Regions from separate parts of the Dyella caseinilytica genome, predicted to be linked through region 3. Evidence: riboswitches for the same ligand, from Rfam matches in the RefSeq annotation. Region 3 holds a riboswitch; each other region holds the start of a gene.

Region 1 (7,894 bases), 740 kb from region 3:
CAGCCTGCGCGATGGCGACCAGATGCAGCAGGTGATTGGTGGAACCGCCCGTGGCATGCAGGCCGATCACGCCGTTGACGATCGCCCGTTCATCGATGATCTGACCGATCGGCAGGTTCTCGCCATGCTTGCCCAGTGCAGCGCTGCGTCGTACGGCCTCAGCGGTGAGCGCATCGCGCAGCGGCGTATCCGGCAAGACGAAACTCGCGCCCGGCAGATGCAGACCCATGATCTCCATCAGCATCTGGTTGGAGTTCGCCGTGCCGTAGAACGTGCAGGTGCCGGGGGAGTGGTAGGAACCCGCTTCCGCTTCCAGCAGTTCCGCGCGGCTGGCCTTGCCTTCGGCATAGGCCTGACGCACTTTCGATTTCTGTTCGTTGCTGATGCCGCTGGGCATCGGGCCGCTCGGCACGAACACGCCAGACAGATGGCCAAAACTGAGTGCACCGATCAGCAGACCTGGCACGATCTTGTCGCAGATACCCAAGTAGAGCGCGCCATCGAACATATCGTGCGAGAGCGCTATCGCGGTGGCCATGGCGATCAGATCGCGCGAGAACAGCGACAATTCCATGCCGGAACGGCCTTGCGTCACGCCATCGCACATCGCCGGCACACCACCGGCCACCTGTGCGGTGAAACCTGCGTCGCGTGCGATCTGGCGGATAAGGGCCGGATAGCGCTCATACGGTTGATGCGCCGAGAGCATGTCGTTGTACGCGGTGACGATGCCGATATTCGGCGTATGGCCTTCGCGGAGTGCAGCCTTGTCATTCACGCCGCACGCGGCAAAGCCGTGGGCGAGGTTGCCGCATGACAGGCGCGCGCGATGCGTGCCTTCGCAGGCCTCGCCTTGGATGTGATCGAGATAGGCCGCACGCGTGTCGCGGCTGCGTTCGCGCAAGCGCTCGGTGACTTCGGCGACGACGGGGTGCAGACTCATTTCAGACTCCAGCCGAGCGGGCTCGGCGTTGATGCAGTTTCGATAAGGCTTGATCTTGCCCTGTCGTCATTGACCAGCTTCGCTGTTGTAAAGCGCTTCCGCGAAAGCGGGAATGATGGCCACCCTGTATTCAGTTCAAATAACTCTGCTAGCTTCACGGGCACCAATAGATATCCAACTGCCGTGCATGGCGCAGCACGCTTGCAATGGGCAGCTGGCTGTCAGGCTGCTCTGCCTGATCCAGCACCACGCGCTTGTCGTCGCCCTGGATGTGCAGATAAAGCGTCTGCGCCTTCAGCAATTCGCGCAGCGTGAACGTGATGCGCGGCTCGCCGGCACCCGGTGCGCGCATCGGCAGGACCAGCGCCGTATTGGAAAGATCCAGCGCTTCGCCGAGCCGGTCGCCGCCAGGGAAGAACGAGGCGGTGTGGCCATCCGGCCCCATGCCTAGCACCACGACGTCGAACGGCTGCGTCATCGAACCGACGCGTGCACGCACCTCGGCAATGCCCGCTTCCGGCGTAGCTGCTTCCACATACAGCGGCATGAATTCGGCATCCGCCGCTTTGTGTTGCAACAGCAGGGATTCCACCAGACGCGCATTGGAACGCTCATCCGTGTCCGGCACCCAGCGTTCGTCGACCAGCGTGACGGTGACGCGCGACCAGTCCAGCGCTTCGTTGGAAAGCGCTTCGAACAGCCGCTTGGGTGTACTGCCGCCGGAGACCGCGATCACCGCTTCGCCGCGGGTTTCGATCGCGGTACGCAGCTTGTCGGCAATATCCGCAGACAAGGCCATGGCCAGCGACTGACCCTCATCGAAAGCGTGGAGTTGTTGCTCGGCGGACACTATTCGTAATCCTCGTCCCAGGTGCGCCCATCACGTTCAATCAAGGCGACCGCTGCACTCGGCCCCCAGGTGCCGGCCGTGTACGGACGCGGCGGCTCGTTGCCACCCGCCCATGCCGCCAGGATCGGATCGGCCCAACGCCATGCGGCCTCGACTTCATCCCGGCGCATGAACAGCGTGGGATTGCCGCGCACGACATCGAGCAACAGGCGCTCGTACGCATCAGGCTGTTGCACGCCGAAAGCTTCGACGAAGCTCATATCCAGCGGCACGTGGCGCAAACGCAAGCCGCCCGGCCCCGGATGCTTGATGGTGAGCCACAGCTTCACGCCTTCATCCGGCTGCAATCGCAATACCAGTCGATTCTGCGCCAACGGACCTGCAGCGGCCGTGAAAATGGAATGCGGCACCGGTTTGAAGGCCACCACGATTTCCGACACACGCTCGGCGAGACGCTTGCCGGTACGCAGATAGAACGGCACGCCAGCCCAGCGCCAGTTGCCGATTTCGGCTTTCAGGGCGACGAACGTTTCGGTGTTTGATTTCTCGACCTTGGTTTTGCTGTCCGCATTCAGGTCTTCGATATAACCGGGCACGCTCTGGCCTTCCGCGACGCCAGCACGATATTGGCCACGCACGGTGAATTGCGACGCGTTGCTTTCGTCGATCGGCTTGAGCGCATGCAGCACTTTCAGCTTTTCATCGCGTACCGCATCCGGCGACAGCGAAGCGGGCGGCTCCATCGCCACCATGCACAGCAGCTGCAGCATGTGGTTCTGCACCATGTCGCGCAGTGCGCCGGCATGGTCGTAATACGGACCGCGGCGGCCGACGCCGAGGGTCTCGGCCACGGTGATCTGCACGTGATCGATATGGCCAGCGTTCCACAGCGGCTCGAACAGCGCGTTGCCGAAACGTAGCGCCAGCAGGTTCTGCACCGTTTCCTTGCCGAGGTAGTGATCGATGCGGAAGGTCTGCGATTCAGCAAATACCGCGCCGACGTCATCGTTGATGCGATTGGCGCTGGCCAGGTCGTGGCCGATCGGCTTTTCCAGCACCACGCGCGACTGGCCCTGGTTGAGGCCGTAATGGCCAAGACGCTGGCAGATGTCGACGAACAGTTCCGGCGAGGTGGACAGATAGAACACGCGCACGTGATCGGGGTGTTCGCCCATCAGCTTGGCAAAATCGTCCCAGCCCTCGTCCTTGCGCGCGTCCAGCGGGCGGTAATGCACCAGCTTGAGGAAGGCGTTGAGCTTCGCCGGGTTGGATTGGGCGGCGCCATTGAGCGCGGAGCGGATCAGGTTGCGGTAGCCGTCGTCGTCGAGCGCTTCGCGGGCCACGCCGATGACACGGCTGCCTTCCTGGATCTGGCCGTCAACGAAGCGATGGAACAGGGCAGGGAGCAATTTGCGCACGGCCAGATCGCCAGTGCCGCCGAAAATCACCAGGTCGAACAGCTCGACCGGTTGAGCAGGTGCAGTCACAACTCACCTCTATGAATGCTGGTGGCCACGGGGGTGCAGCCGCCGGGGAGTTTCGATCGTACCAATGACATACCAGGCAATACCAGTCTTTTGTGCGTTGCAATCGTATGCAATTTTTTCCTAAGCCAGCTGGCGTCTGGCTGAACCTCTGGTTGTACCAGTGGTTCGGCATTGGTATTGTGCGGGAATGATGCAAAACGCCTTGGCTGACGAATACCGGCGCCTGAGCCGCGAAACGACCACCCACCAGCCGCTGGCCTACCTGCGGCTGCGCCGGGCTATTCGCAACGTGATCCAGCAGCGGGATATCGAGCCGGGCCAGACCCTGCCCAGCGAACGGGACCTGTCACAGGCCCTGGGGCTGTCCCGGGTGACCGTACGCAAGGCCATTTCCGGCCTGGTCGAGGAAGGTCTGCTGACCCAGCGTCACGGTGCCGGCACCTTCGTGGCCGAGCGCATCATCAAGCCGATGTCGCGCCTGACCAGCTTTACCGAGGACCTGCGTGCCCGTGGCCTGCATCCGCGCTCGGAGTTCTTCGAGCGCAGCGTGGGCGAAGTGACCCCAGAAGAATCGATGGCGCTCAACCTGTCACCCGGCGTGCTGGTCGCCCGCCTGCATCGCGTGCGCTACGCCGAGGACGAGCCGCTGGCGATCGAACGCACCGTGGTGCCAGCCAGCATATTGCCCGATCCGCACGAAGTGCATGACTCGCTGTACGAAGCGCTGGAGAAATACGACTGCCGCCCGGTACGCGCTTTGCAGCGGCTGCGTGCCGTTCTGCTCGGTGCACGGCAGGCCCGCTTGCTGCATGTGACGGCAGGCAGCGCGGGTTTGCATATCGAACGCCGGGGATTTCTCGACGATGGGCGCGTGGTGGAGTTCACGACCTCGTGGTATCGCGGGGATATCTACGATTTCGTGGCGGAACTGCAGACGGATTAGGCGCCTCGACGATCTACATTTCTCGTCATCCCGGCGAAGGCCAGGATCCAGTTCAATTACGTCGTGCGAAGCACTCAGAACCTTTTGTATCGAGTGCTTCGCACAGCGTGTTCATACTGGATCCCGGCCTTCGCCGGGATGACGGTGAGGCGAGAACCGGCGACCTAGAAAGAACGTAAATCTTGGGCGAAAACCGAGCCGAATTGCCCCCACCCACCCCCACCGGCTACAGTTCGCCCGTTTCGGGTGTCCCCTGGGCCTCAGGTCCGAGGGGATGAAACGGGAAGCCGGTGCGCTGTTCACTCAGCAAGGCCGGCACTGCCCCCGCAACGGTAAGCGAGCCTTTCGCGAACGATAAAGCGCCACTGTGCATGGCATGGGAAGGCATCGTTCGATGGCGTGCACAACTGCATGCCACTCGCGAGTCCGGAGACCGGCCCGAGACAGAGCCTATCTACGGCCTCTGCATGGCCCGCGCTGGGATCTGTTTGCACGCAGAACAAGGAAGAACGAGGGCGTGTATGTCGATACACAACCGAGTGATGACGCCGTTATGTGGGCAAACAGATCCAGCCCGGAGGGTTGTCGTTGAATAGCTGCCAGGCGGCAGCGCACGGCTTGACCTGACAGTGAGTCAGGCGCTGCGCCGAGCACTGCCGCCTGGCAGCTATTCAACGACAACGCGGGCTATGCAGAGACCGTAGAGAGGCTCTTAGGTTCTGGCAACTCGCGGTGGGCGAGGGTTCGGAGCGCGTGCCCCGCGACGGCTGTCGCCTGCCCGCCATTCCGTTCCCGACTCCCCAAGTTCGCCGGCTTATTTATTCACGCCGCGCGGGGACGTGCGGCAGGGGAACTTACATGTTGAAAAAGACTGCGCTAGCAGCCGCACTTCTGTCTGGTTTGGTCGCACAGGCCGGCCATGCCCAGACCGCCACGGACCCGAACAGCACGCTGTCGCCGGTGATCGTCACCGCGACGCGCACAGCGATCAGCGCCAATGACGCGCTGTCCTCGGTCACGGTGATCACGCGCGAGGATATCGATCGCCTGCAGCCGACCTCGGTCGCCGATCTGCTGACCGGCCTGCCCGGCGTTTCCATTTCGCAAACGGGCGGTATCGGCGAATCGACCTCGCTCTATCTGCGCGGCACCAATCCCACCCACGTGGTAGTACTGATCGATGGCGTGCGTATCGGCTCGGTGAGCCTGGGCCTGGCAGCCCTCGAACAGATTCCGGTCGACGCCATCGAGCGCATCGAGCTGGTGCGCGGCCCACGTTCCAGCCTGTACGGCTCCGATGCGATCGGCGGTGTGCTGCAGATTTTCCTGCGTCACGGCCAGCCCAATGGCGGCGTCTCGCCTTCTGTGAGCGTGAGCGGCGGCAGTCATGGCTACGTGAACGGCCAGGCCGGCGTGTCCGGCGGCGATTCGCACCTCTGGTACAACGCCAGCCTGGGCGGCACGTATACCGGCGGCATTCCGGCCTGCCGCATGGGAGCGGCGGAATTGGGCGTGGCGTGCGACGTGGATGATCCGCGCAACGACGCGTATCGCAACTGGAACGGCTTCGCCAACTTCGGTTATCGCTGGGATGATGGCACCGAGCTGTCTTTCGACTGGATGCGCAGCAAGAGCAACGTGGAGTACGCCGGCAGCCCCTACGGTGGCAACGATGCCATCGAGGAACAGTACGTCGCGGGCGCGCACCTGAGCTTCACACCTTTGGATATCTGGAAAGTCACCCTGACCGCCGGCCAAAGCCGCGATGACGATGCCACCTATTACGAAGGCACCTACTTCGGCGAGTACTACCCGCGCATGCCGACGGGCTACTTCGATTCCCGCCGCAACCAGGCGTCGTGGCAGAACGACATCACGCTGGCCAGCAACCAGCTGCTGACGGTCGGCGTGGATTACCAGCAGGAACATATCTACAGCGACACCGCGTTCCAAGAAACCACACGCGGCGACACTGGCACCTTTGCGCAGTACCAGGGCACGTTCGGGCAGAACGAAGTGCAGTTGTCGGTGCGCCACGATAACAATGATCAGTTCGGCGACCACAACACTGGCGCGGCGGCATGGGGTTATCACTTCGATCAGGGCCCGGTGCTGTCGGTGAGCTATGGCACGGCCTTCCATGCGCCGACCTTCGATGACCTGTACTTCCCCGCCTTCGGTGGCGTACCCACGGCCAACCCGGACCTGAAGCCGGAAACCTCGCGCAGCGCGGAAATCGGCCTGAACCAGCAGCTGAGCAACTGGAACTGGGGCGTGAATGCCTATCAGACACGCATCACCGATCTGATCGCGTTCAATACCGAGTTCATCCCGATGAACATCAGCCGGGCGGTGATCCGCGGCATCGAAGGCCAATTCGGCTTCAACGTGGATGACTGGCGCGTGCAAAGCTACCTGACGCTGATGCAGCCCAAGAACACCGAAAGCCCCTACAACGGCAATCTTCTGCCACGCCGCGCCAAAGAGACCGGCCGCGTGGATGTCGATCGCAGTTTCGGCAAGTTCGGCGTGGGCGCCACCTTCTTCGCCTCCGGCAAGCGCTACGACGACACCGCCAACCAATACCGCATGGGCGGATACGCCACCACGGATCTGCGCGTCAGCTACAACTTCGCACCGAGCTGGCAGGTGGAAGCGAAGCTGGCGAACGTGTTCGATCACAACTACGAGACGGCGTATTACTACAACCAGCTGGGCCGGACCTGGTATCTCACGCTGCGTTACAGCCCCTCCATCCATTGATGCCGAACGCTCCCTGGGAATGCCGGGCCCCGGCTCGGCCATCCCAGGGGCGGAAATATAGGAATGTTCGCGAAGGAAAGGGAGACATGACTCCCATGTCTTCCGGCACGGCCGGACTTCAGGCACATTCAATGGGATAGGATCCCGGGGCATAAGGTGCCTATGAATGCGTCTTCTCTTCCATGCGCCGCCTCCCGCGCGGTGTGTCTGCGCTCGTCTGACATGGCACGGGCAAGGCCGTGAACGTCTTCGAACCCATCATCCGCCGGCCGATCGGCACCTCGCTGCTGGCGATCGGACTGACGATTGCGGGCTTCTGCGCCTATCTGCTGCTGGGCGTGGCGGCCTTGCCGTCGCTGGATTTTCCCGGCGTGGTGGTGATCGCCCAATACCCGGGCGCCGATGCACAAACCATGGCCGCCACGGTGGTGGCGCCGCTGGAACGCCAGCTGGGCCGCATTCCTGGCATCCAGCAGATGACCTCCGACAGCAACGCCGGCGGTACGCAGATCCAGATCCTGTTTGATTTCGGCCGCAGTGCCGACAAGGCCGCGCGCGATGTGGAGGCCGCCATCAACGCGGCACAGGCGGACCTGCCGGCCAGCATCCAGCCGCCGCAATATTTCAAGTTCGACACGGCATCGATTCCGATCCTGCTGATTTCGCTGACCTCGACCGGTATGCCGCCGGACAAGCTCTACGACCTGACGGATACGCTGCTGATGCCGGCCGTCGCGCAGATTCCCGGCGTGGCGCAGGTGCAGGTGTTTGGCGGCACGCCGCATGCGGTGCGGGTGAATTTCAATCCTGCCGCACTCACCGCCAAGGGACTGACCGCCAACGACATCGCCAACACGCTGCGCGCGGCGAATGTCACCTCACCGCAGGGCATCATCACGGACGGCATC
Region 2 (7,894 bases), 1.2 Mb from region 3:
AGCTAACGACACAAACGTGAGATCCTGCGGCGCCTTCACGGCGTGGCATCTGTGCTGGTACGGTGGATGCCCCGCACCGCCATGAAACTGCCATGCTGACTGTCGTTGCCCTTGCGCTGCTCGCCGGCTCGCCGCCTGCCACCACAGGCGATACCTTCACCCAACGCGTTCAGCAGGCCAAGATGCTGGAGGGCAGCGCCACCGGTCCGGCTTACCAGAAGCAATTCTGGGACAAGATCAAGGAGCCGATGACCGAGGCGTTGCGCGGCTGCATCACCAGCAATGCGCCCGCTGACAAATCACCCTTCACCCTGGTTGCGGATATTTCGCCGGACGGACGCGCGCTCAATGTGGAAGTGCAGGCACCCACGCCCGTCGCCCGCTGCCTGGCCGGTGAGTTTTCGGTCTGGACCTTTCCAGCACCGCCGAAAGTGCCAGGTTCGGTCAACTACCCGGTCGAGATCGACGTAAGCATGTAGACACGCATGCATGACAAGGGTCCCGATGCGGAGCGTGGAGTCAGCTCCTTCTCCCCTCCGGGGAGAAGGCTGGGATGAGGGGCCAATCTTGCGAAGTGGATGCAGTGCGTCTGCGCCGAACAACGGGAATGGCATGATAAACGTGTCGCTCATGGCAAGCCCGGCCCCTCACCCCAGCCCTCTCCCCTAAGGGGAGAGGGAGCAGATCACCGGTAAATGAAAAGTTTCACCGGGCAACAGTGGATGCGCCGGGACGAGTGACCGAGGTAAATACGGATGACGAACACCGCAACACCACGCTCACGACGTGACAGCTTCAAGGCCATCATCCGTGTCGTCAGCGGTAATTTTCTCGAAATGTACGACTTCATGGTCTATGGCTATTACGCCCCGGCCATCGCCAGAGCGTACTTTCCCAGCCATAACGCCTACGCTTCGCTACTGCTTACCTTGCTGGCTTTTGCAGCCGGCTTCGTGATGCGACCTGTCGGCGCCATCGTGCTCGGCGCGTATATCGACCATCATGGACGCCGGCGCGGATTGATCCTCACGCTTTGTCTGATGGCGGTGGGCACGCTGCTGGTTGCCGCGGTCCCCAGTTACGCCACCATCGGCGTGCTCGCTCCGTTGCTTGTGGTAGCCGGACGCCTGCTGCAAGGTTTTTCCGCGGGCGTGGAACTCGGTGGCGTGTCGGTCTATCTGTCCGAAATCGCCACGGCTGGGCATCGCGGTTTCTATTGCGCGTGGCAATCGGCCAGCCAGCAGGTGGCCGTCGTATTCGCGGCCCTGCTTGGCCTGCTGCTGCAATACTGGCTGCCGCCGCAAGCCATCACCGACTGGGGCTGGCGCGTGCCGTTCCTGATTGGGTGCCTGATCGTGCCCTTCCTGTTCGTGATCCGCCGATCGCTGGAGGAAACGGAATCCTTTCTCGCACGACGTAAGCCCGACATCGGTGAAATCTATCGATCCATGCTCGCCAATGGACCGGTCGTGCTGGTCGGTGTTGCGATGGTGCTGATGACGACGGTGTCGTTCTACCTGATCACGGCCTACACGCCGACCTTTGGCGTCGAAGTGCTGAAGCTGTCGCAGTTCGATGTGTTCGTGGTGACGCTGTGTGTCGGCATTTCCAACTTTGTATGGTTGCCGTTGATGGGCTCGCTTTCGGATCGCATTGGCCGCCGTCCGCTACTGCTCGCCTGCACCGTGCTGGCCTTGCTAAGCGCCTATCCGGTGTTGCGTTGGCTGGTCGCCTCACCGGATTTCGGCACGCTGCTGAGCGCGGAACTGTGGCTGTCTTTCATCTATGCCAGCTACAACGGCGCGATGGTGGTGACGCTGACCGAAATCATGCCGGCGGATGTACGCACGACCGGCTTTTCGCTGGCTTACAGCCTGGCCACCACGGTCGGTGGTTCCAGCCTGGCGATATCGCAGTGGCTGATTCATGTCACGGGCAACAAAGCGGCGCCAGGCTTGTGGATGTCGTTTGCGGCGCTGTGCGGGCTCGTCGCTACGCTGATCGCTTTCCGGGATCCGCGCAGCCGGATGCAGCACCTTTCCTGATCTGGGCCCAACGCTGCGCCAACCGTGCGCTACCCTAGGGCTCGCCTTCTCCCGCTCGGAGCCAGCGATGCGCGCACCCACCGGATCGGTCGTCGGGCTTTGCTCCGCCTCCGCCACCATGTCGGCCATGGGCATGGCCTTTCTCGGCTACTGGGGCGTCCACGAACCGGTGCCATGGCGCTGGGCCGACATCCTGGTGGTATGCCTGGCCTTCCTCAGCTTCGGCGCCCTGGGTTCGACGATCTGGCTGATCACCACCCCGATACCTGAAGACGGTCACGAACGGATCGTGCCGGCCCGCCGGACCTTCGCCGCGGGCATGGTGCTGATGTGGCTGGCGATCGTGATTGCGGTCGTTCCGTAACCCGACCCATACCTGAAAATCACGAATTTCCCGCAGGCCGCATCCCGCTTGGTCCTTCGTGGCTTATCCACTGCTTATCCACAAATTATTGGGTTGACCGATCCGGTCGACCCCGATATGTTGTGTCCCGTCGGTCGCCTCTCTCGGATTATTTCGAGGTTGGCTAAAGGGAATCCGGTGTGAATCCGGGACTGCCCCGCAGCGGTAAGTGGAAACGAAAGCCCATCGTGCACTGGCCCAGGGGGTGCCGGGAAGCAGGGCAAGTAGGCGGGCCGCAAGGCCCATGTCCGCGAGTCCGAAGACCTGCCGACACGGCGTGACCGGAGTGTCATGCCGAACGTGACGGCCTCCGCGGGGAGGCGGGTCGCATGACGCGGATGTCCTTAACCGTGTAATGCGATCTACCGCGGCAACCGCCACATCAGCCCTGCGCGCGGGAGCAGGCGGTTGAAATCTGGAGCCTGTCCTGATCGAACCGGACCCGAGAAGTCTGGTCACGGCAGGTTCCGCAGCCCGGAGCGCCCGACATGCAACCTATCGATACCGAATCGCGCGAGCGTACTGACGCCCGCGCAGAGTCGTCCGCCTTTTCCGCCGATGTCGACACGTCGGCCACTGCCAACACTGTCACGATGTCCGCTACTGCTGAAGCTCCCTTTGCCCTGACTCCTCCCCACAACCCCGGCCAGATGCGCGTTACCAAGCGCAACGGCGGCCAGGAAATCGTGGACGTTAACAAGATCGTGCGCGCGGTCACGCGCAGCGCCGAAGGCCTGCATGCGGTCGATCCGCTGCGCGTGGCGCTGAAAACCATCGGTGGCCTGTATGACGGCGCCAGCACGCAGGAGCTGGATCAGCTCTCCATCCGCACGTCCGCGGCGCTCACCGCGGAGGAGCCGGAATACGGCCAGCTCGCCGCGCGCCTGCTCGGCGCCTTCATCGAGAAGGAAGTGAGCGGGCAGGAAATCCAGAGCTTCTCGCAATCCATCGCACGCGGCGCCGAGCTGGGCATCGTCAACACGCGCCTTCGCGATTTCGTCTCTGCCAACTCGCGCAAACTCAACGATGCTATCGATGGACTCGCCACGCGCCGCTTCGAATATTTCGGCCTGCGCACCGTGTACGACCGCTACCTGCTGCGCCATCCGCAGCTGCGCAAAGTGATCGAAACACCGCAGTACTTCTTCATGCGCATCGCCTGCGCACTGGGCGGCAATGAGATTGCCGAAACGCTGGAGCTGTATCGCCTGCTTTCCTCGCTGGAATACATCGCCAGCTCGCCGACGCTGTTCAATGCAGGCACTGCACACGAGCAGTTGAGTTCGTGCTTCCTGCTGGACTCGCCGCAAGATTCGCTGGAATCGATCTACGAGAAATACGGCGACGTCGCCAAACTCAGCAAGTTCGCCGGCGGTATCGGCCTGGCCTATACGCGCGTGCGTTCGCGCGGCTCGCTGATCAAGGGCACCAACGGCCACTCCAACGGCCTGGTCCCGTGGCTGAAGACACTCGACGCCTCCGTCGCCGCGGTGAACCAGGGTGGCAAGCGTAAAGGCGCGGCCTGCGTGTACTTGGAACCGTGGCACGCGGACATCGAGGAATTCCTCGAACTGCGCGACAACACCGGCGACGAAGCACGCCGCACGCACAACCTGAACCTGGCCAACTGGATTCCCGACGAATTCATGCGCCGCGTCGAACACGACGGCAACTGGTCGCTGTTCGATCCCAAGGTCGTGCCGCACTTCGTCGACAGCTGGGGCGAAACGTTCGAGCGCGCCTACCATAAAGCCGAGGCCGAGGGTCTGGCCGTGAAAACGGTGAAGGCGCGCGAACTGTATGCACGCATGCTGCGCACGCTGGCGCAGACCGGCAACGGCTGGATCACCTTCAAGGATCGCAGCAACGCCACCAGCAACCAGACCGCCAAGGCCGAGAACGTCATCCACCTCTCGAACCTGTGCACTGAGATCCTGGAAGTCACCAACGCCGGTGAAACGGCCGTGTGCAACCTGGGTTCGATCAACCTGGCACGCCACGTGGTGGACGGTGCGTTCGACTTCGCCAAGCTCGCTTCGACGGTGCGTACTGCCGTGCGCCAGCTCGACCGCGTGATCGATCTCAACTTCTATCCGATCGACACCGCAGCCACCGCCAACCGCAAATGGCGTCCGGTCGGCCTAGGCGTGATGGGCATGCAGGACGTGTTCTTCAAGCTGCGCCTGCCATTCGACTCAGCCGAAGCGCTGGAATTGTCCACGCGCATCGCCGAAGAGATCTACTTCAACGCACTGTCGCAGTCGAATGCGCTGGCCGAACAGCACGGCGCACATCCTGGTTTTGCCGAAAGCCGCGCTGCAAATGGCGAACTGCAATTTGACTACTGGTCGAATGCCAAAACCAACGACACCGCACGCTGGGACGCATTGCGCGAAGCCATCAAGACCAAGGGCCTGCGCAACTCGCTGCTGATCGCCATCGCACCGACCGCCACCATCGCTTCGATTGCCGGCTGCTACGAATGCATCGAGCCGCAAGTCAGCAATCTGTTCAAGCGCGAAACCCTCTCAGGCGACTTCCTGGTGGTGAACCGCTACCTGGTGGACGAACTGAAGACGCTGGGTCTGTGGACGTCGGAAATCCGTGACGCGATCAAGCTGGCGGAAGGCTCGATCCAGGGCATCACCGCCATTCCGGAACGTTTGCGCGCGATCTATCGCACCGTGTGGGAGCTGCCGCAGAAAGCGCTGATCGATCTGGCTGCCGCACGCGGCGCATACATCGACCAGAGCCAGTCACTGAACCTGTTCATGGAAAATCCGAACATCGGTCAGTTGAGCTCGATGTACATGTATGCGTGGAAGTCCGGCGTGAAGACCACGTATTACCTGCGCTCGCGTCCGGCGACGAAGATTGCCAAGACGACGGTGACCGCGGCGGCTGTAGCCGCGCCCGTTGCCGATGCGCAGGAAGCGGCCACTGCTGCCGTGTTCTGCTCATTGGAGAATCCGGAATATTGCGAGGCCTGCCAGTGACCACAACCCGTCGCCCCGGCGCAGGCCGGGGCCCAGCGACTTTGAAGTACAAGATAGTCAAAGACACTGGGTCCCGGCCTTCGCCGGGACGACGGATGGTAGTTAGAGGAGAGTTGGAAAGAGATCACGCCAGTAAGGATTAGCGTTTTCTATCAAACGCAACTTCCAGCCCCGATGCCATCGCTTCAACAATTTTTCTCGTCTGATTGCCGACTCCATCGTGTCATGCAGCTCATACCAGACAAGGCAATGCGCGCCATGACATCTGGTAAATCCGTGAATTAAACCATTCCGATGTTGCCAGACCCGTTGAACAAGATCGGACGTAACCCCTACATACAATGTTCCATTTCGCTTGCTTGCAAGCATATATACGCAGGGTTGTCGTGAACGCATGCTACTGATCAGGGAAAATACCAAGCCCGATCATCGCCGCCTGAAGCGAGACAGCAAATCGCTCCGCGCCCTCCATACCCGTCGTCCCGGCGAAGGCCGGGACCCAGCGACTCCCTACACGCTATAAATCGAGGACCTCATGTCCGACACATCAAAAGCTCACCACATCCTCGAGCCCGGCTTCGAACTCACCTTGCGCCCGATGCGCTATCCCGAGTTCTACGAGATGTACCGCAACGCCATCAAGAACACCTGGACGGTGGAAGAGGTCGATTTCTCGCTGGACGTCACCGACCTGAAGTCGAAGATGACCGATGCGGATCGCCACTTGATTCACCGCCTGGTCGCATTCTTCGCCACCGGTGACACCATCGTGGCGAACAACCTGGTGCTGAATCTGTATCAGCACATCAACGCGCCCGAAGCGCGCATGTATCTGTCGCGCCAGCTGTACGAGGAAGCGCTGCATGTGCAGTTCTATCTCACGCTGCTGGACACCTACATTCCCGATCCGAACGAGCGCAACAAAGCCTTCGCCGCAATTGAGAGCATTCCCTCGATCAAGCAGAAGGGTGCGTTCTGCTTCAAGTGGATCGACTCCATCCAGGATGTGCAGCGACTGGAAACGCGCGAACAGCGCCGGCAGTTCCTGCTCAACCTGATCTGCTTTGCGGCTTGCATCGAAGGCTTGTTCTTCTTTGCTGCGTTCGCCTACGTGTACTTCCTTCGTTCTCGCGGCCTGCTGCATGGCTTGGCATCCGGCACTAACTGGGTGTTCCGCGATGAGTCGGGTCACATGGCGTTTGCGTTCGAAGTGGTACGCAAGGTGCGCGCGCAAGAGCCGGATCTGTTCGACGAAGACATGCGCATACAGGTTGAAGCCATGCTGGAAGAAGCCATCGCCTGCGAAACGCAGTTTGCCGAAGACGTGCTTTCCGGCGGTGTTGCTGGCCTGTCGGTGAAGGACATGCGCCAGTATCTGGAATACTGCGCGGACCAGCGCCTGACCCAGCTTGATCTGCCGAAGAAGTACGGCGCGAAGAACCCCTTCGACTTCATGGATCTGCAGGACGTGCAGGAAGTGACCAACTTCTTCGAAAGACGTGTCTCGGCGTACCAGGTCGGCGTACAGGGCGAGGTTGCGTTCGACATGACGTTCTGACGATCATTGCTCGCATGGATTCGCCGCATATTGTTCTTACCGACACACCGGAAACCAGCGAACTGGCGGCGATCCGCCGCGGGCTTGACGCGTTCAACCTCGCGGCGAGCGGCATCGACGATCAGCGTCCGATCGCCTTGCTGGTCAAGGATCCCGCCACGCAAGAAGTGCTTGGCGGACTGAACGGGCGTACATCGCGCGGCGTGCTGTTTGTCGATGTATTTTTCCTGCCCGAGTCCATGCGTGGCCACGGTCTGGGTAGCAAGCTGTTGCAGATGGCGGAAGAAGAAGGCCGCCGTCGCGGTTGCCGCATCGGCCTGCTGCACACCAACGATTTCCAGGCGCCGGCGTTTTACACGAAACACGGCTGGCGCGAGTACGGCAACTTTCCCAGCGATCCACCGGGAAGCCGTCGTATCTTCTTCACCAAAGATCTCACTGCTTCATCAAGCGAATCGTCATCAGCATGAGCATGCCCCACATCGTTGTCACGGATGCGCCGGAAGTTACCGACATCGCTGTGATCTCCGACGGCCTCGATCAATTCAACGTCGACATCAGCGGCATCGCAGATCGGCGTCCGCTGGCCGTGCTGGTAAAAGATCCTGAAACGCGCAAGACATTGGGTGGCGTCACCGGCCGCACCTCTTTGGGCCTGCTGTTTCTCGACGTTTTCTTCCTTCCTGAAGCCATGCGCGGATCGGGCATCGGCAGCCAGGTCTTGCAGATGGCGGAAGCGGAGGGACGCCGGCGCGGTTGCCGTGCAGCGGTGCTTTACACCATCAGTTTCCAGGCGCCGGAGTTCTACAAGAAACACGGCTGGCGCGAATTCGGCGCCATTCCCTGTGATCCACCAGGCACCAGCCGAATTTTTCTTACCAAGGATCTGCTG
Region 3 (7,894 bases):
AGGTTGCCATGCTTGTAGCACTGTTCGATTCGCTGGCGATTTCCAAGGCTGATATCGTGGCCAGTGATAGCGGTGGCGCGGTGGCGCAGCTGTTCGCGGTCCGTTATCCCGAACGCGTTCGAACCTTGCTTCTGACCAACTGCGACGTCGAACCCGACAGCCCGCCATCCGGTGCCAAGCCGGTTATCGAGATGGCGCGCGCTGGCAAGCTTGCGGACGCAACGGCCAAATGGCTTACGGATAAAGCGCTGGCGCGAGCGACATTCGGTGCGGCCGTCTATCACGATTCCGCCCATTTCTCCGATGAGAGCATCGAGTACTACGTCACGCCACTCGTCGGCTCGCCATTGCGCAAGCGGCAGTACGAAGCGTTCCACCTTGCACTGGAACCCAATCCGCTCGCCGGTATCGAGGCAGCACTCAGACGCTGCACGGCTCCGGTTCGAATCGTGTGGGGGGCCAGCGACACGGTCTTCGCTCAGGCTGACGCCGATTATCTCGACCGTACGTTCCCACGGTCACAAGGCATCCGCCGCGTGCCGGAAGGGAAACTGTTCTTTCAGGAGGAATTCCCTGATGTCATCGCGGAAGAAGCTCGGCGACTCTGGCATGTTGCGTAATACCGCTGTGCGATCCCTCATTCTATGGTCTGCACTGATATGGATAAGTGGCCTGGGCCAGACTGCAGGCGCGACGCAGCTCTCTGCAGAGACAAGCTCGATCGACCATATCCTGCTGTGGGGACGCGACATCGATCAGGTCACCGCAGTGATCGCGGTCAAGCTCGGGTTCCAGGTAAGGCCGGGGCGTGATCCCGGTGGCGTGGCGAATCGCTATGTTCGGATGTCTGACGGCAGCTATCTCGAACTGGAAGGCATCACGTCGTCGCATCCGGACATGGATCCTGGCATGCGTGCAGATCAGGCTGTATTGCGAGGCGGCTCAGGCTCTCGAACCTTTGGGCTCCGTTCCTGGGCGCTTGATCAGGCCCGAGCGTTCTTACTACAACAAGGCCTCAGTCCGACAGCCATCTTCTCAGCTTCGCCTACGGACCCAGATGGCGAAGGCCCTTCCATGCCTCCCCGTTGGCGTCTTTTCGCTTTCGAACACCAGCCGCTTTCGAGCAATCTGTTCTTCATAGACTACGCAACTGGCAAGGTCACGCCGACTCGCGTTTCGGATGATCAGGTTGCGCGAACGCATCCAAACAGCGCACAAGAATTGTCAGCATTATGGATACTTTCCTCAGACGCCGATGCAGATCGGAAGCAGTTCGAGCGGATGGGATTCACGGGCGGAACTCGTATCCAAATCCCGCAGATATCGGCTCATGGATATGGGGTGCCCGTCGGTCAGAAACGCATCTTTTTCCTGCAGCCGGATGGCCCAGGGATTGCCGCTGACGCGTTGCGCAAGGGTGGCCCTCAAGTTCTGGGAATCAGCGTAGGTGTTGCTGATTTCGACAGGGCAAAAAGATGGATCGAACGCGGATATGGAGAAGAGCTCGCAAGCTACCGTGGGGCGTTAGGTACGTCCTTTCTGGCGCCAACCCAAGGCGATCTTGGACTTTTGATTGAATTTCATGCTGTATCTGAGACGGCCACCGAGCGATAGCGTCCGGTTCGGGTCGCTGGATTTTTTGGCATTGGCTGCCAAGCGGTGCAGATAAACAAAAACCCCGCGGCCTGCCGCGGGGTTTTGGATGGAGCGCGGTAAGCGGAAGGTTTACAGCTTGGCGTCGGCGCGCAGGGCGTCGGCCTTGTCCGTCTTCTCCCAGGAGAACGCGGTGAAGGTCTTGCCGTCCGGACCCTTCACTTCGTACGGGGTGCGGCCGAAGTGACCGTAGCTGGCGGTCTGCTGGTACATCGGGTGGATCAGATCCAGCATCTTGATGATGCCGTACGGACGCAGGTCGAAATGCTTGCGGATCAGCTTCTCGATCTTGTCGTCAGCGATCTTGCCGGTGCCGAAGGTGGTGACCGAGATGGATGTCGGCTCAGCCACGCCGATGGCGTAGCTCACCTGCACTTCGCAGCGGTCGGCGATGCCGGCGGCCACGATGTTCTTGGCCACGTAGCGGGCTGCGTAGGCAGCCGAACGGTCCACCTTGGACGGATCCTTGCCCGAGAACGCGCCACCACCGTGACGAGCCCAGCCGCCGTAGGTGTCGACGATGATCTTGCGACCGGTCAGGCCGCAGTCGCCCACCGGGCCGCCGATCACGAACTTGCCGGTCGGGTTGATGTGGAACTTGGTGCCTTTGTGCAGCAGCTTGGCCGGCAACACGGGCTTGAGGATGTGCTCGCGCACGGCTTCGACCAGATCCTTCTGCTTCACGTCCGGATCATGCTGAGTGGACAGCACCACCGCGTCGATCGCGGTCGCGACGCCGTCTTCATAGCGCAGGGTGACCTGGCTCTTGGCGTCCGGGCGCAGCCACGGCAGCGGGGAATTCTTCTTCTTGCGGACCTTGGCCTGCTGCTCGACCAGGCGGTGCGAGTAATAGATCGCCGCCGGCATGAAGTCCTTGGTTTCGTTGGTGGCGTAGCCGAACATCAGGCCCTGGTCGCCAGCGCCCTGTTCTTCGGGCTTCTTGCGGTCCACACCTTGGTTGATGTCCGGCGACTGCTTGCCAATCAGGTTCAGCACGCCGCAGGTCTCGCCGTCGAAGCCGACGTCGGAGGAGTCATAGCCGATATCGACAATGACCTTGCGGGTCAGCGCTTCCAGGTCGATCCAGGCGCTGGTGGTGACTTCACCGGCGACAATCGCTACACCGGTCTTCACCATGGTTTCGCAAGCCACGCGCGCGCGCGGATCCTGCGCAATGATCGCGTCGAGGACGGCGTCGGAAATCTGGTCGGCGACCTTGTCCGGATGGCCTTCGGAGACCGATTCGGAGGTGAAGAGGTAATTGCTCATCGTGGCTTATATCCTTCTTTACGGATAAAGAGATGGAAGAGGGAATTACGCATGATACACGCAGCGGCCCACTTTTTCATCGCCAAGTCTGGCATATCCACATGACAGTGAGGCCGGATTCAGGCGGTGTTGCCGGCATCCCTCCCCCTGCTTCAGGCAGGGGAAGGGGCATTTTTACATGGTGCCGTTTCGAGCCTGGTCAATGGCTTGCGGTGGAGTCGGCCGAGACCTGTGGCTGTTCAAACTCCGCTGGCGGCAATCGCCGTCCGCAACGCCCTGGCGGCGTTGACCATTGCGACCAACGCGGGCTCGGTCTCCTTCCAGCCACGCGTCTTCAGCCCGCAGTCCGGGTTGACCCACAACTGCCCTGGCTCAAGCACAGTCAACGCGCGCTCCAGCAGATCGACCATCTCCTGTTGCGACGGTACGCGCGGTGAGTGGATGTCGTAGACACCAGGGCCGATGCTGCCGGGATAGCGGAAATCCTCGAAAGCCTGCAGCAATTCCATGCGCGAACGGCTGCTTTCGATCGAAATCACATCCGCGTCGAGTGCGGCTACGGCTTCGATGATGTCGTTGAATTCGCTGTAGCACATATGTGTGTGAATCTGCGTGCCATCGCTGGTGCCACCGGCGGTGATGCGGAAACAACGCACGGCCCAGTCGAGATAAGGTGCATGTTCGGCGTGCCGGATCGGCAAGCCTTCGCGCAGCGCGGGTTCGTCGATCTGGATCACGCGGATACCAGCGCTCTCCAGGTCATGCACTTCATCGCGCAAGGCGAGCGCCAGTTGCAGGCAAACCTGATCGCGCGACAAGTCATCGCGTACGAACGACCACTGCAACACCGTCACTGGTCCGGTCAGCATGCCCTTGACCGGTTTGTCGGTCAGCGATTGCGCGTAGCGCGACCATGCTACGGTCATCGGTTGCGGTCGAGAGACATCGCCCCAGATGATCGGTGGTTTCACGCAGCGCGAGCCATAGCTCTGCACCCACCCGTGACGGGTAAAGGCGAAGCCGTCGAGCTGTTCGCCGAAGTATTCCACCATGTCGTTGCGTTCGGGTTCGCCATGCACCAGCACGTCGAGGCCGATGCGTTCCTGGAAGCGGATGACGCGCTCGATTTCTTCGCGTAGCACGGCTTCGTAAGTGTGATTGTCGATGCGTTCGGCGCGGTGATCGGCGCGCGCGTGACGGAGGATATCGGTTTGCGGGAACGATCCAATCGTCGTGGTTGGCAAGGGCGGCAAGGCCAGCGCTTCGGCTTGCACACGACGGCGATGCGCGAGGCTGGAGCGTCGCTGCGTGGCTTGAGGACTCAGCGTATTGGCACGTGCACGAACCTCGTTACGCTGAACGCCATGCGCTCGCTTGCGCGCCGTCAACAGGGCGGACTGTTCGTTCAAGGCAGCTTTGGCCGTCGCGTCGCCATCCAGGGCCTTGGCATAGTGTTGGATCTCTTCAAGCTTTTGCTGCGCGAAGGCGAGCCAGCTGCGCAGATCGGCTGGCAACGCGGTTTCCTGTGATGCATCGATCGGTACGTGCAGCAGCGAACAGGATGGCGCGAGCCATAGCGCATCGGTTCCGCGCGCGGCAGCGATTTTTTCAATCAGTGGCAACACACGTGCCGGTTCGCTGCGCCAGATGTTGCGCCCATCGATGATGCCGGCGCTCAGTACGCGCTGTTTTGGCAGGGCGGACAACACGCTGTCGAGTTGTTCCGGCGCGCGTACCAGGTCGATGTGCAAACCATCCACGGGCAGGCTGGTTGCCAGCGTCAGGTTGTCGCCGAGGCTGCCAAAATAAGTGGTAAGTAGGCGTTTGGGAGACGTTCCGATGGCCAGCGCGGTGTAAGCGGCCTCATAGGCGTGCTTGGTGGCGGCGTCCAGGTCCTGCACCAGGCAAGGCTCGTCCAGCTGTACCCACGCTACGCCTGCCTGGGCCAACTGTTCCAGCAGTTCGATGTATGCCGGGATCAAGCTGTCGAGCAGGTTGAGCGTGTCGCTGCCATCGACCGTTTTGGACAGCAGCAGAAACGAAACCGGCCCGAGTAGGACAGGGCGCGCATCGATGCCCAATTCCCGCGCTTCCAGCCATTCGGCCAACGGCTTGTTGGCATTGAGCCGGAAGCGTTGGCCAGCACGAAGTTCGGGCACGATGTAGTGATAGTTGGTATCAAACCACTTGGTCATCTCTAGCGCGTGCAGTTCGCGGTTGCCGCGCGCCATCGCGAAGTAACCGGCCAGTGGATTCTCACGCAACAACGTGCGATAGCGATCGGGCACGGCATCGAACAGCACGGCCGTGTCGAGCACGTGGTCGTAGAGCGAGAAGTCGTTGACGGCAACGGTGCGTATGCCGGCCGCGCTGGCGAGTTCCCAATGTCGCCGCCTCAGTGCCTTTGCTGTGTCCAGGAGTGGCGTGGCGTTACCGTCTTGCCAGTAGGTTTCCAGCGCACGTTTCAGCTCGCGGCGACGGCCGATACGTGGAAAGCCAAGATAGGTGGTGCTTGTCATGTGTATTCCTCATTGCGGTCATGGCAAAGAGGAACGAAGGCAGGCGCGCCCGTGAGCCAGGCCCAGTGCGCACCGTCGACCTTCGCCCCCGCGGGCGAACTGGTTGGACCGCGGGCAGGCTGACGCCGCACCGGCAAAGCGGCGCTGCGCCGGGTCTCCCCGCGGAGTTCCCAGGTCGTACGAAGCACGCCGTTGCGAACGGCTGGCTTCGGCTGGGGCAGGTCTTCGGGCTCGTGGACGTGGCATCGCGCCGCCTACTGTTCGCCGCTTCCCGGGGCTTTACCCAGTGCCTATGGCGAAGGTCGTTTCCACACACCGCTGCGGGGCAGCGCCGGATTCAAACCGGCTTCCCTTTTAATTTCATCTCTTCATAAAGATGAAGAGATGAAGACCTCAGCGAGCGAACGATAGCCGTACGGATGGCTGTGGTCAATCGGGCGAATATCGCCACCCCGTCGTCCCGGCGAAGACCGGGACCCAGTGTCTTTCGCTTTGAACAAGCACCCACGTAAGTCGCTAGGTCCCGGCCTCCGCCGGGACGACGGATGGAGGATCGCGACGGCGGTCTAGTACACCGTCGCCCGCGCCTGCACAAAAGCAAAAAAGAACACCGCATTGGGGTCGTTACGCACCGCCTGCAACTCGCTGCGCATGCCTTCCACCGTGGGGATATCGGTCTTGCCGGCGGCGATCAACTGATCGGCGGCGGAAAGCAGCAGTTCCTGCCAGAACTCGATCATCTGCTTGCGACGTCCCGGTTGGCGGTTGTCCAGATGCACATTCTTCACTTCCGTCTGCACATCACGATAGCCGCCGGCCAGCAGCAAGTTGCCGAGTTTGGCGCCGACGAACGGATCGCCACCGCTGTCGTACTGGTGATCATTGAAGGCCATCCAGTAGCGCAGCAGGTTGGGTGAGTAGGGATCGAGGAAGAAGGAGGAGTTCAGTACTTCGGTGACATACACCGTGGCGCCGGGGCTGAGCACGCGACGAACTTCACTCAGCACGCGTGCGGGACTGGGCATGTGCTCTAGCACCCAGCATAGATAAGCAGCGTCGAAGCTGCGTTCGGCAAAGGGCAGATCCGTTGCGTCGGCCTGTCGAAGCGTATAGCGTGATTCGCACCAGGCGGTTGCGCCCAGATTGCGCTCGGCAGCGGCCAACTGCGTGGGCGAACGGTCGACGCCGGTGACATGCAACTCCGGAAAGCGGCGCAGCAGAATTTCAGTCTGTGCACCCACGCCGCAGCCCACTTCCAGCAGACGCGTGGCACCGCCGTAGTCGATGTGGCTGAACAACGTGGATTCGAACATGCGCGCCTGGCGCATAAGCCGCGATTGCTCGTCCGCGGAGAATCCGTGGATATACGGGAAATCGCCGGTCGCAATGCTGTTCATGCCGGGCCTGCCGGACAGGAAGGGAACCTGGGCGTGGAACGCGTCTTGGCTTTCACACCTTACTCCTGTCCCTGTCCGGCGAGGAGTGTAGGCGGCGTTTACGGCATGGTTGTGACGTCGCCGGATGGGCGATGGCTGCGGATGAAGGCCAGCACATCCGTCAGGGTGGGGGCATCGTTGTGGAACGGCCGCGACAGTGCGAACACTAGCGCATTGTGGCTTACACCCGGATACAGACGCAGCGTGACGTCGTCATGCTTCGCCTGTAATGCATGAGTCAGCGACACGGCATTCGACGGATCGACCTCGTGATCGGCTTCACCCTGAAGCAGCAGCATCGGCGGCTCGTGGCCACTGACGAAACGCACGGGTTGGGCGCGCGCCTGCGATGCCTGATCGTGGCCGAACATGCCGAGCATCTCTTTTTCGTTGGCCGGGATCGGCATGAAGTCATAGCAGCCCGCCAAGCCGATAAACCCGGCCATGTCAGTCGGACGTAAACCGTATGGCGCCAGCCAGGAGGGATCGGTTACCAGCAAGGCGCCGATCTGGCCGCCGGCAGAGTGTCCCATCACAAAGATATCGTTCGGTGCTCCGTCGATATCAGTTGCATGCTGATGCACCCACGCAACGGCTTTTGCGGCGTCCTGCATAAAACCATCCATTTTTACCTGCGGATATTTGCGGTAATCCGGAATCACCGTCACGACACCGTGCGCAGCGAGTGTCGTGCCGACAAAGCGATACCAGGCACGCTCGCCATGCGTCCAACTGCCACCGTAGAAGAACACCACAATCGGCGCATGATCGGCATGCTGTGGTCGGTAGATATCCAGTTGGAGTTGGTGCTGCGCGTCGAACACAACGCTAGGTGGCACCGTGATGCCCGCCTGGTGGTCGGTGGCATTGAGTCCGGCAAAAAGGGTGGCGCGGCAACCGCCAAGCAGCAGGGCAACTGTGATCAGCGCAATGCGGATCGAAAGCGCGTGGCGGTGATGGAGGCGAGACAAGATATTCATCGATGACGTAAGGGAGTGCACGGTATCGATGATGCCT
Region 4 (7,894 bases), 170 kb from region 3:
CCATATTGGCAATGTCGCGATCGCGCAAATTGATTTCGGCCGGGCTGCCTGCGCCCTCAACGATCACCGCATCATAGGCATCCACCAGACGCCGATGCGAAGCCATTACCGCATCGAAGGCGCGGCGCTTGTACTCGTGATAGTTGCGCGCGTCCATCTCCGCGACCGCATGCCCATGCACGATCACCTGCGCACCGATATCACTATTGGGTTTGAGCAGCACCGGATTGAAATCGACCTGCGGTTCCAACCCGCAGGCCTGCGCCTGTACGGCCTGGGCGCGGCCAATCTCGCCACCATCGACAGTCACTGCCGAATTCAACGCCATGTTCTGTGGCTTGAATGGCGCAACCCGCGAGCCACGACGCTTCGCCCATCGGCATAGCGCGGTGACAAGTGCACTTTTGCCGGCATCGGAGGTGCAACCCTGCACCATCAGCACTCCTGCGCTCATCGCAACACCTCCGCAAGCGCCACATCCAGCCGTTGAAAGGCAGCTTCATCGGGAAGCAAACCGAAGCGCAGGCTCGGTGGCGTATCGAACAGACGAGTGAGAATGCCGCGCTTGGCCAAGCCACGATGCAGCGACAAAGCATCTTCGCGCAAGCACCATTGAAACAATCCGCATCCTGTCGTGGGTCCAAGACCATGCTTGGCGAGCAACGCTGACAATCGGCGACTGACCGTGTCCAGGCGTACGCGTGCGGCCGCCTGCCAAGGACAATCAGCGAGCGCCTTCTGCAACACATAACGCGTTGGCCCACTCATGGTCCATGGCCCGAGTTTTTCCCGCAACGCTTCAAGCCACTGTGGCGCGGCGCAGACAAAACCGGCGCGCGCGCCGGCCAAGCCAAAAAATTTCCCGACCGAACGCAACACGATCAACCCATCACGATCCGTGTAGCGGCAAAGACTGTCCTGCGGCGTGACATCCATAAAGGCCTCATCCACCAGCAGCCAACCGCCACGGGCCATCAATGCGTCATGAATGCGCAGCAGATCTTCCGCCCGAAAACGCTCGCCACCTGGATTATTGGGGTGGATCAATACAAGGACATCCCATTGCGCAGCGTTTGCCAACAACGCATCAGCCGGAAGACATGTCACGTCATGCCCTGCTCGCCGCCACGCATGTGCATGCTCCGCATAACCCGGCGCGATAATACCCACGCGTGACCTTGAACGAAGCAATGGCAAAGCCTGGATGGCTGCTTGCGAGCCAGCCACCGGCAACACGTGCGGCGCTTCGTAATAGGCGCGGGCGACATCGATCAATCCATCATCGTCTTCAGGCAAACGCTGCCATGCCGACGAAGGAATGGCAGGAATCGGCCATCCAAACGGACTGATGCCAGTGGAAAGGTCCAGCCACTGCGCCAATGGAATGCCGTACTCGTGCGCTGCACGTTGCAAACGCCCACCATGCTCAAGCATGCGCGCCACCATACATCGAAGCGGCAAGCAGCAAGGCGACAAATAACCAAAGCGCGACACCGCGACGCACCAGGCTGAGCGCGCGGCGAATCGACACAGCATCCGGCAAATCGCCCTCGCCCAGTTCCGGACGCACTTCCCAGACACCATGATAGGGCGCAGCACCACCCAGTGACACGCGCAAAGCGCCAGCGCCAGCCGCCATCACGGGACCGGCATTGGGACTATCCCATTGCGGTGCCTGTGTGCGCCAACAACGCAGGGCGGCATCGAAATGTCCGCACAAAGCATAGGTGAACGCGGTCAATCGCGCTGGCACAAAATTCAGCACATCATCGATCCTTGCGGCCGCCCAACCAAAGTTTTCGTAACGCGGTGTGCGATAACCCCACATCGCATCCAGTGTATTGGCCAACCGGTAGAGCAACGCTCCCGGCGCACCCAATAGGACGAACCAGAACAGCGCACCGAACACGGCATCGTTGCCATTCTCCAACACGGATTCGGTAGCCGCTGCAGCGACCTGGCTGGCGTTCAGCGCTTCAGTATCCCGACTCACCATGTGCCCTACGGCGCGGCGCGCATCATCCAGCCGATCGCCAGCCAGCGCATCAGCCACCGGCGTCGCATGCTCGCCCAAACTGCGCAGACCAATCGTCAGATAAAGCACCAGCACCGATACACACCACGATGACCAAGCCGGCAGGAATCGCTGCACCATCCACAACACGCACACCAGCGGTAACACGGCCAATGACCAGGCCAGCACACCGGCAATACGTCGGTCAGCATGCAGGTGAGTTTCAATCAGCGCTGACAAGCGGCCAAACAACACCAGTGGATGCACACCACGCGGCTCTCCCAACCATGCGTCGACACATACCGCCACCCACATGGCCAACACCATGCTCATGGCAGGAACAAGTGCAACGCTGCCAGCGGGTTCGATGGAAAATAAAAATGCACGAAGCTCGCAGTGAGCCGGCGGTCCCGATACACCGCTTCCTGGCCAGGACCTTTGTTCGGATTGACCGCATGCGCAAGCGGCTGCGTCTCGATTGAAGCGTGCGCGTAATGGAAGGTGTGACCGCGCAAAGTCCCTTCGGGCAGGTCGACACCTTGCAGACCCAACGCGGCCAGGCGCGGCTGCACGGCGGCGCGTCCTGGCAACAGTCCGGCCATCGGCGCTTCGTGGCCGTCGCGGTCTGCCAGGGACTCCAATGCAAACAGCAGACCTCCGCATTCGGCGAGGATCGGCTTGCCCGCATCGCGATGTGCACGCAAGGCCGTATGCAGATTTTGCTGTTTTGACAGCGTCTCCAGATGAAGCTCTGGATAGCCACCTGGCAGCCAGATTGCATCGCATTCCGGCAACGCATCGCCCGCGAGTGGTGAAAAGAAATGGAGCGATGCGCCTGCCTGAGCCAGCAGGTCGAGATTGGCTTGATAGAGAAAACAGAACGCCGCATCGCGCGCAACGGCAATACGCTGACCTTGCAACAGAGCGGGAACAGGCGACGTTGCAGACGCTTCGAAAGCGACCGGTGGTGGAAGCACGGTACTGGCGTGCAACGCCCAAGCATCGGCCAGCACGTCGAGCCGCTGATCGATATCCGCCAGCTCTGCCGCTGCCACCAGGCCTAGATGCCGTTCCGGCAGCGCCAGCGATGCGTCGCGCGGCAACGCACCGAGCCAATGCATCGATGATGGCACGCTCTCCTTCAACAACTGCGCGTGATAAGCACTACCAATACGATTGGCAGCCACGCCGTAGAAAGATAATCCTTCGCGATAGGCAGCTAATCCACAAGCCAACGCGCCAAATGTCTGAGCCATGGCGGAACCGTCAATCACCGCCATCACCGGCAAACCGAGTTGCTGCGCGAGATCTGCGCTTGATGGATCGCCGTCGAACAACCCCATCACGCCTTCCACCAGGATCAAGTCTGCCGATGCGGCGGCCTTGTGCAGGCGCAGGCGCACATCGGACTCGCCGCACATCCATAGATCGAGCTGGTAGACCGGTGACCCTGCGGCGCGAGCAAGCACCATCGGATCGAGGAAATCCGGTCCGGTCTTGAACACGCGCACGCGGCGACCCTGTTGCGTATGCCAGCGTGCGAGCGCGGCGGTGACTGAGGTTTTGCCTTGGCCGGACGCGGGGGCCGAGATCAATAGCGCTGGGCAGTCGTGCGTTAACGACACGCTCATAGTAAAGGCCCCTTATACGCAAAACCGTCATTCCCGCGAAAGTGGGAATGATGGCTTTGAGGCAGAACAACTCTCCTCACAACTCCACACCCTTCTGCGCCTTGATGCCTGCTTCGAACGCATGCTTGACCACCCGCATCTCGGTCACCGTATCGGCCACCGCAATCAGTCCATTCGGCGCGCCACGCCCGGTAATCACCACATGCTGCCGCGGCGGACGCGCAGCGACCGCTTCCAGCACCTGTTCCAACTGCACGTATTGCTTCACCAGCGCGATATTGAGTTCATCGAGCAGTACAAAGTCATAGGCGGGATCGGCCAGCATGCCAGCAGCGATCTTCCATGCGGCCTGCGCTGCAGCGATATCGCGCGCCTTGTCCTGCGTTTCCCAGGTAAAGCCTTCACCCATCACGTAGTAATCCAGCTGATCACCGGCGAGGCGGCGAAAGAAGGCTTCTTCGCCGGTTGAGAACGTGCCCTTGATGAACTGCACCACGCCACACTTGAAGCCATGCCCCAGCGAGCGTGCAAGCATGCCGAATCCGGATGAGCTCTTGCCCTTGCCATTACCGGTGTTCACCACCAACACACCACGATCGATGGTGGCGCGAGCGATCTTGCGATCGACCAGCTCCTTCTTGCGCTGCATGCGCTCGCGATGCCGTTCTTCCGGCGTCATCGCATCTTTTGTTGGCTGGTCGCTCATGCTTGTACTCGCGTAACGTTCTGGTTATTGGCAAGCCGCGACAAGCCAAGATGAATCAGCAAGGCTACGGCGACGTAGCTCAACGTGGTGCGCACGAACAAAGGACCCCATTGCCAGAGGCGCTGGAGGTATTCGGCCATGTGGGGCTGCGCGTAACGGCCACCTAGCCAGTAGAAGGAACCGTTGGAGATGGCAAAGGACAGCGCTGCACACGCCAGCGCGACCACCAACGCGCCGAGCAACGAACGCAGATTACTGCCAAGTTCCCCGGCATACAGGCGACCGCCGTACCAGAGTGCGGCATAAGCCAGCGGCAGAAAGGCGTAGGCGGCGGTTACACAGAAATCGCTGATGCCGGCGTAGTGGATCGAAACGTAGTCCAGCAATACGGCCAGCAGCACGAAGCACACGAAGGCAAGGTGCCTGCGCAAGTACAAGCCGCCCAGAAAGAACACCGCCATGGACGCATCGGGCAGATGCAGGGCATCGCCGAAATGCTTGAAGCGCGTGGTGACCATCAGCAAGGTCAGCAGCAGAAACAGACCGATGGACATCGATCGGGACAAAGGCTTCATAACGATAATGCTCCTTCACGCAGCGGCCCATGGGCCGGTCGGATAGCGGAAGGAAACGGCACCGGCTGATGGCGCAGCGGTTCCCGTCCTGGCCCTCCGCCGTCCGGTGATCGCCTGGGCCGGTCTCCGGGCTTGCGAGCGAAGGAAGAAGGGTCCTTCCGATCCCCGCCTTCCCGTGCACCCGGCACAGTGGCGACGTGGGGATCGCGTTGCTCGCCTACCGTTGCGGGGGCAGCTCCGGTATGTCCGTGCAGTGGGCACGTTGTCACCGGATTCCCGTTTCAACCACCGACACCACGCCGGCAGTCACCTAGGCGGGGGCATCTTAGTGCCTGCCTCCCCATGCGCCTAGCCCGAATGCGGCCCCTCCTACACACCACCTACACATGACGAGCACGCATGCTCGCGCCGGGGAGGTTGAGCGAACGAACTTGCGCTTTGCCGTTAGATCGGCCGTGGGCAGCCCGCAGCCCATCGTAAACATGCAGGTAAATGCATGTTCAATATGGATATTCCCATTTGGACTTTTAGACGCCTAATCATCGGTTGCCCCGGAATCCAATTGTCACTAACCTGAAATTGTTGCTATGCAGCAATCATGTGCTTAGGGGAAATTCGCTAATGAAGAAAGGCAAGGCTCGTCTCGTTACCTATACCAAGACATCGCTCACTACTGCTCTGCTGTTAGCGCTCGCCACGACGGCGGCGGCGCAGGATGCTACGCAGACTCCTCCCTCCTCCTCGAATACCAAGAATCTGCAAGCGGTGATCGTGACCGGTACGCGCGCGCAGAACCGCACTGACAGCAGCTCGCTCTCGCCGATTGACGTAGTGCCTGCCTCAGCATTGCAGAGCACCGGTACCAGTGAACTGTCTACTGCGCTCGCCCGCCTGATTCCGTCGTTGAATTTCCCGCGCCCGGCCGCCACTGACACCACGGATTCGCAGCGCCCCGTGCAGTTGCGCGGCCTTTCGCCGGATGAAGTGCTCGTTCTGGTGGATGGCAAGCGCTGGCATTCCAGCGCGCTGATCAATACCGACGGCACCATCGGCCGCGGCTCGGCGCCGGTGGATCTGAACACCATCCCGCTTTCCGCGATCGACCATATCGAAGTGCTGCGCGACGGCGCGTCCGCACAATACGGTTCCGATGCGATCGCTGGCGTGATCAATATCATCCTCAAACATGGTGCCGACGGCGGTTCGGTCGAGCTGGATGGTGGTCGTTATCAGCGTGGCGGCGGCAATCAATGGCAAGGCTCGGCCAACTTTGGCATTCCGCTCAGTGGCGACAAAGGCTGGTTGCGCATCAGTCTGGATGACGGACACCAAGACCCAACCAACCACGGCGGTGTCGACGTGCGTTACCCGCAATTGGGTGAAAAGCAGGTGTTCGGCGATCCCTCCGTCAGCCAGCACAACCTGTTCCTCAACTCGCAATACGACATCACCAAGAACGTGCAGTTTTATGCCTTCGGCAGCTATCACGAGCGCGATGCGATTTCCGATGAGCTGTATCGCAATCCGTATGGCTACCCGTCGTCGGTCAATTCGCTGCTGAGCGCGATCTATCCCGAAGGCTATCAGCCGCTGCTGCAGGCCCACAGCACCGACCAGGCGCTGGTCGCCGGCGTGCGCGGTACAACGGAAAGCGGCTGGCGCTGGGATGTGAGCGCCAACTACGGCGGCAACCGTGTATCACTCGACACCATCCACAGCGCCAACTACGCCTACCTGCACGACTTCGGCTATACGCCGAGCAGCTTCTTCGACGGCATTGTCTCGGCGGCGCAACAGGTGGCGGACGTCGACATCGCCAAAGATTTCTCGCCCAGCTGGCTGCCCAATCCAGTGACGCTGGCGTTCGGTGCGGAGTACCAGCGCGATACCTACAGCATCAGCGCAGGCGATCCGGATTCGTATTACGTGGGCACCTCGGGCGTAAGCGGTGGCGCGCAGGGCTTCAGCGGCTACAGCCCGGTAAATACGGGTTCATGGAGTCGCAGCGATGTCGCGCAGTACGTGAGCCTGGAAACCAACCTCACGGACAAGCTCGGTACGTCGATCTCCGTGCGCCACGAGGACTACAACGACTTCGGCAACACGGTCTCGGGCGCTCTGGCCGCGCGTTACGACTTTACCGACCGCTTCGCGCTGCGCGCCAGCGCATCGACCGGCTTCCGCGCGCCGTCGCTGGCGCAGGAAGACTATTCGCAGATCGGTTCGCTCTACCTCACACCCAGCAGCGCCGGACCGGGTGTTACGCCGGGCATCTATCAGACCGGCCTGCTGCCGGTCAGCAATCCGGTGGCACAGTTGCTTGGCGCACAGGCGTTGAAGCCAGAGAAATCGCATAACTACACCATCGGCGCCGTCTTCAATCCGATCGACCCGCTGACGCTGACCTTCGATATCTACCAGATCCAGATCTACAACCGCATCGTGCTCTCCAGCACGCTGAGCGGCTTGAACGATCCGGTGGTGGTGGATTACCTCGCCGCCAACGGCATCAGCAACGTGGCCTACAGCTCGGCGCAGTACTTCACCAACGCGGTGGATACCAAGACCCAGGGTGGCGATCTGGTGGCCAGTTACCGGTCTGACTTCGGCAACGCCGGCGTGCTCGACAGCACGCTCAGCTACAACTACAACCGCACCCAGGTCACCGGCGTGGCACCCAATCCGCCACAATTGCAGGCGCTAGGGTTGGAGCTGGAGCGCGTGAGCTACCGCGATATCCGTGGCCTGCTCGCCAATTCCACGCCGCGCAGCAAGCTGATCTTCAACGAGAACTACAAGATCGGTCACTGGGTCTTCAACGGCAACCTGACCCGTTATGGCAGTTTCACCGCGTACAGCAACGAATCGTATCTGCTCAATCAGATCTTCAGCCCGCAATGGGTGCTCGATGTGGCTGGCAGCTACAACCTCGACAACTGGACCTTCACGCTCGGTGTGGACAATGCCA

What was found. Region 3 has a riboswitch for cobalamin ahead of metE (5-methyltetrahydropteroyltriglutamate--homocysteine S-methyltransferase). Riboswitches for the same ligand answer to the same signal wherever they lie in the genome.
Region 1: it holds a riboswitch for cobalamin, as region 3 does, so the genes downstream of both, ISN74_RS20180 (TonB-dependent receptor domain-containing protein) here and metE (5-methyltetrahydropteroyltriglutamate--homocysteine S-methyltransferase) in region 3, are expected to answer to the same signal.
Region 2: it holds a riboswitch for cobalamin, as region 3 does, so the genes downstream of both, ISN74_RS18125 (ribonucleoside-diphosphate reductase subunit alpha) here and metE (5-methyltetrahydropteroyltriglutamate--homocysteine S-methyltransferase) in region 3, are expected to answer to the same signal.
Region 4: it holds a riboswitch for cobalamin, as region 3 does, so the genes downstream of both, ISN74_RS02885 (hypothetical protein) here and metE (5-methyltetrahydropteroyltriglutamate--homocysteine S-methyltransferase) in region 3, are expected to answer to the same signal.

What each region holds. Positions count from the first base shown of each region.
Region 1 is NZ_CP064030.1:4,607,744-4,615,637, forward strand. It holds gene edd (phosphogluconate dehydratase) at 1-943, opposite strand, end outside; gene pgl (6-phosphogluconolactonase) at 1,098-1,793, opposite strand; gene zwf (glucose-6-phosphate dehydrogenase) at 1,793-3,280, opposite strand; gene ISN74_RS20175 (GntR family transcriptional regulator) at 3,471-4,223, shown strand; cobalamin riboswitch at 4,451-4,679, shown strand; gene ISN74_RS20180 (TonB-dependent receptor domain-containing protein) at 5,082-6,986, shown strand; gene ISN74_RS20185 (efflux RND transporter permease subunit) at 7,226-7,894, shown strand, end outside.
Region 2 is NZ_CP064030.1:4,125,393-4,133,286, forward strand. It holds gene ISN74_RS18110 (peptidase C13) at 93-479, shown strand; gene tcuC (MFS transporter) at 756-2,045, shown strand; gene ISN74_RS18120 (hypothetical protein) at 2,113-2,409, shown strand; cobalamin riboswitch at 2,524-2,734, shown strand; gene ISN74_RS18125 (ribonucleoside-diphosphate reductase subunit alpha) at 3,042-5,444, shown strand; gene ISN74_RS18130 (GIY-YIG nuclease family protein) at 5,547-5,840, opposite strand; gene ISN74_RS18135 (ribonucleotide-diphosphate reductase subunit beta) at 5,980-7,002, shown strand; gene ISN74_RS18140 (GNAT family N-acetyltransferase) at 7,017-7,472, shown strand; gene ISN74_RS18145 (GNAT family N-acetyltransferase) at 7,475-7,894, shown strand, end outside.
Region 3 is NZ_CP064030.1:535,159-543,052, forward strand. It holds gene ISN74_RS02285 (alpha/beta fold hydrolase) at 1-620, shown strand, start outside; gene ISN74_RS02290 (VOC family protein) at 610-1,614, shown strand; gene metK (methionine adenosyltransferase) at 1,726-2,922, opposite strand; gene metE (5-methyltetrahydropteroyltriglutamate--homocysteine S-methyltransferase) at 3,162-5,441, opposite strand; cobalamin riboswitch at 5,641-5,852, opposite strand; gene ISN74_RS02305 (class I SAM-dependent methyltransferase) at 6,008-6,838, opposite strand; gene ISN74_RS02310 (alpha/beta hydrolase) at 6,937-7,848, opposite strand.
Region 4 is NZ_CP064030.1:709,897-717,790, reverse strand. It holds gene ISN74_RS02910 (cobyric acid synthase) at 1-454, opposite strand, end outside; gene cobD (threonine-phosphate decarboxylase CobD) at 451-1,434, opposite strand; gene cbiB (adenosylcobinamide-phosphate synthase CbiB) at 1,427-2,347, opposite strand; gene ISN74_RS02895 (cobyrinic acid a,c-diamide synthase CobB) at 2,344-3,645, opposite strand; gene cobO (cob(I)yrinic acid a,c-diamide adenosyltransferase) at 3,722-4,324, opposite strand; gene ISN74_RS02885 (hypothetical protein) at 4,348-4,926, opposite strand; cobalamin riboswitch at 5,027-5,255, opposite strand; gene ISN74_RS02880 (TonB-dependent receptor plug domain-containing protein) at 5,548-7,894, shown strand, end outside.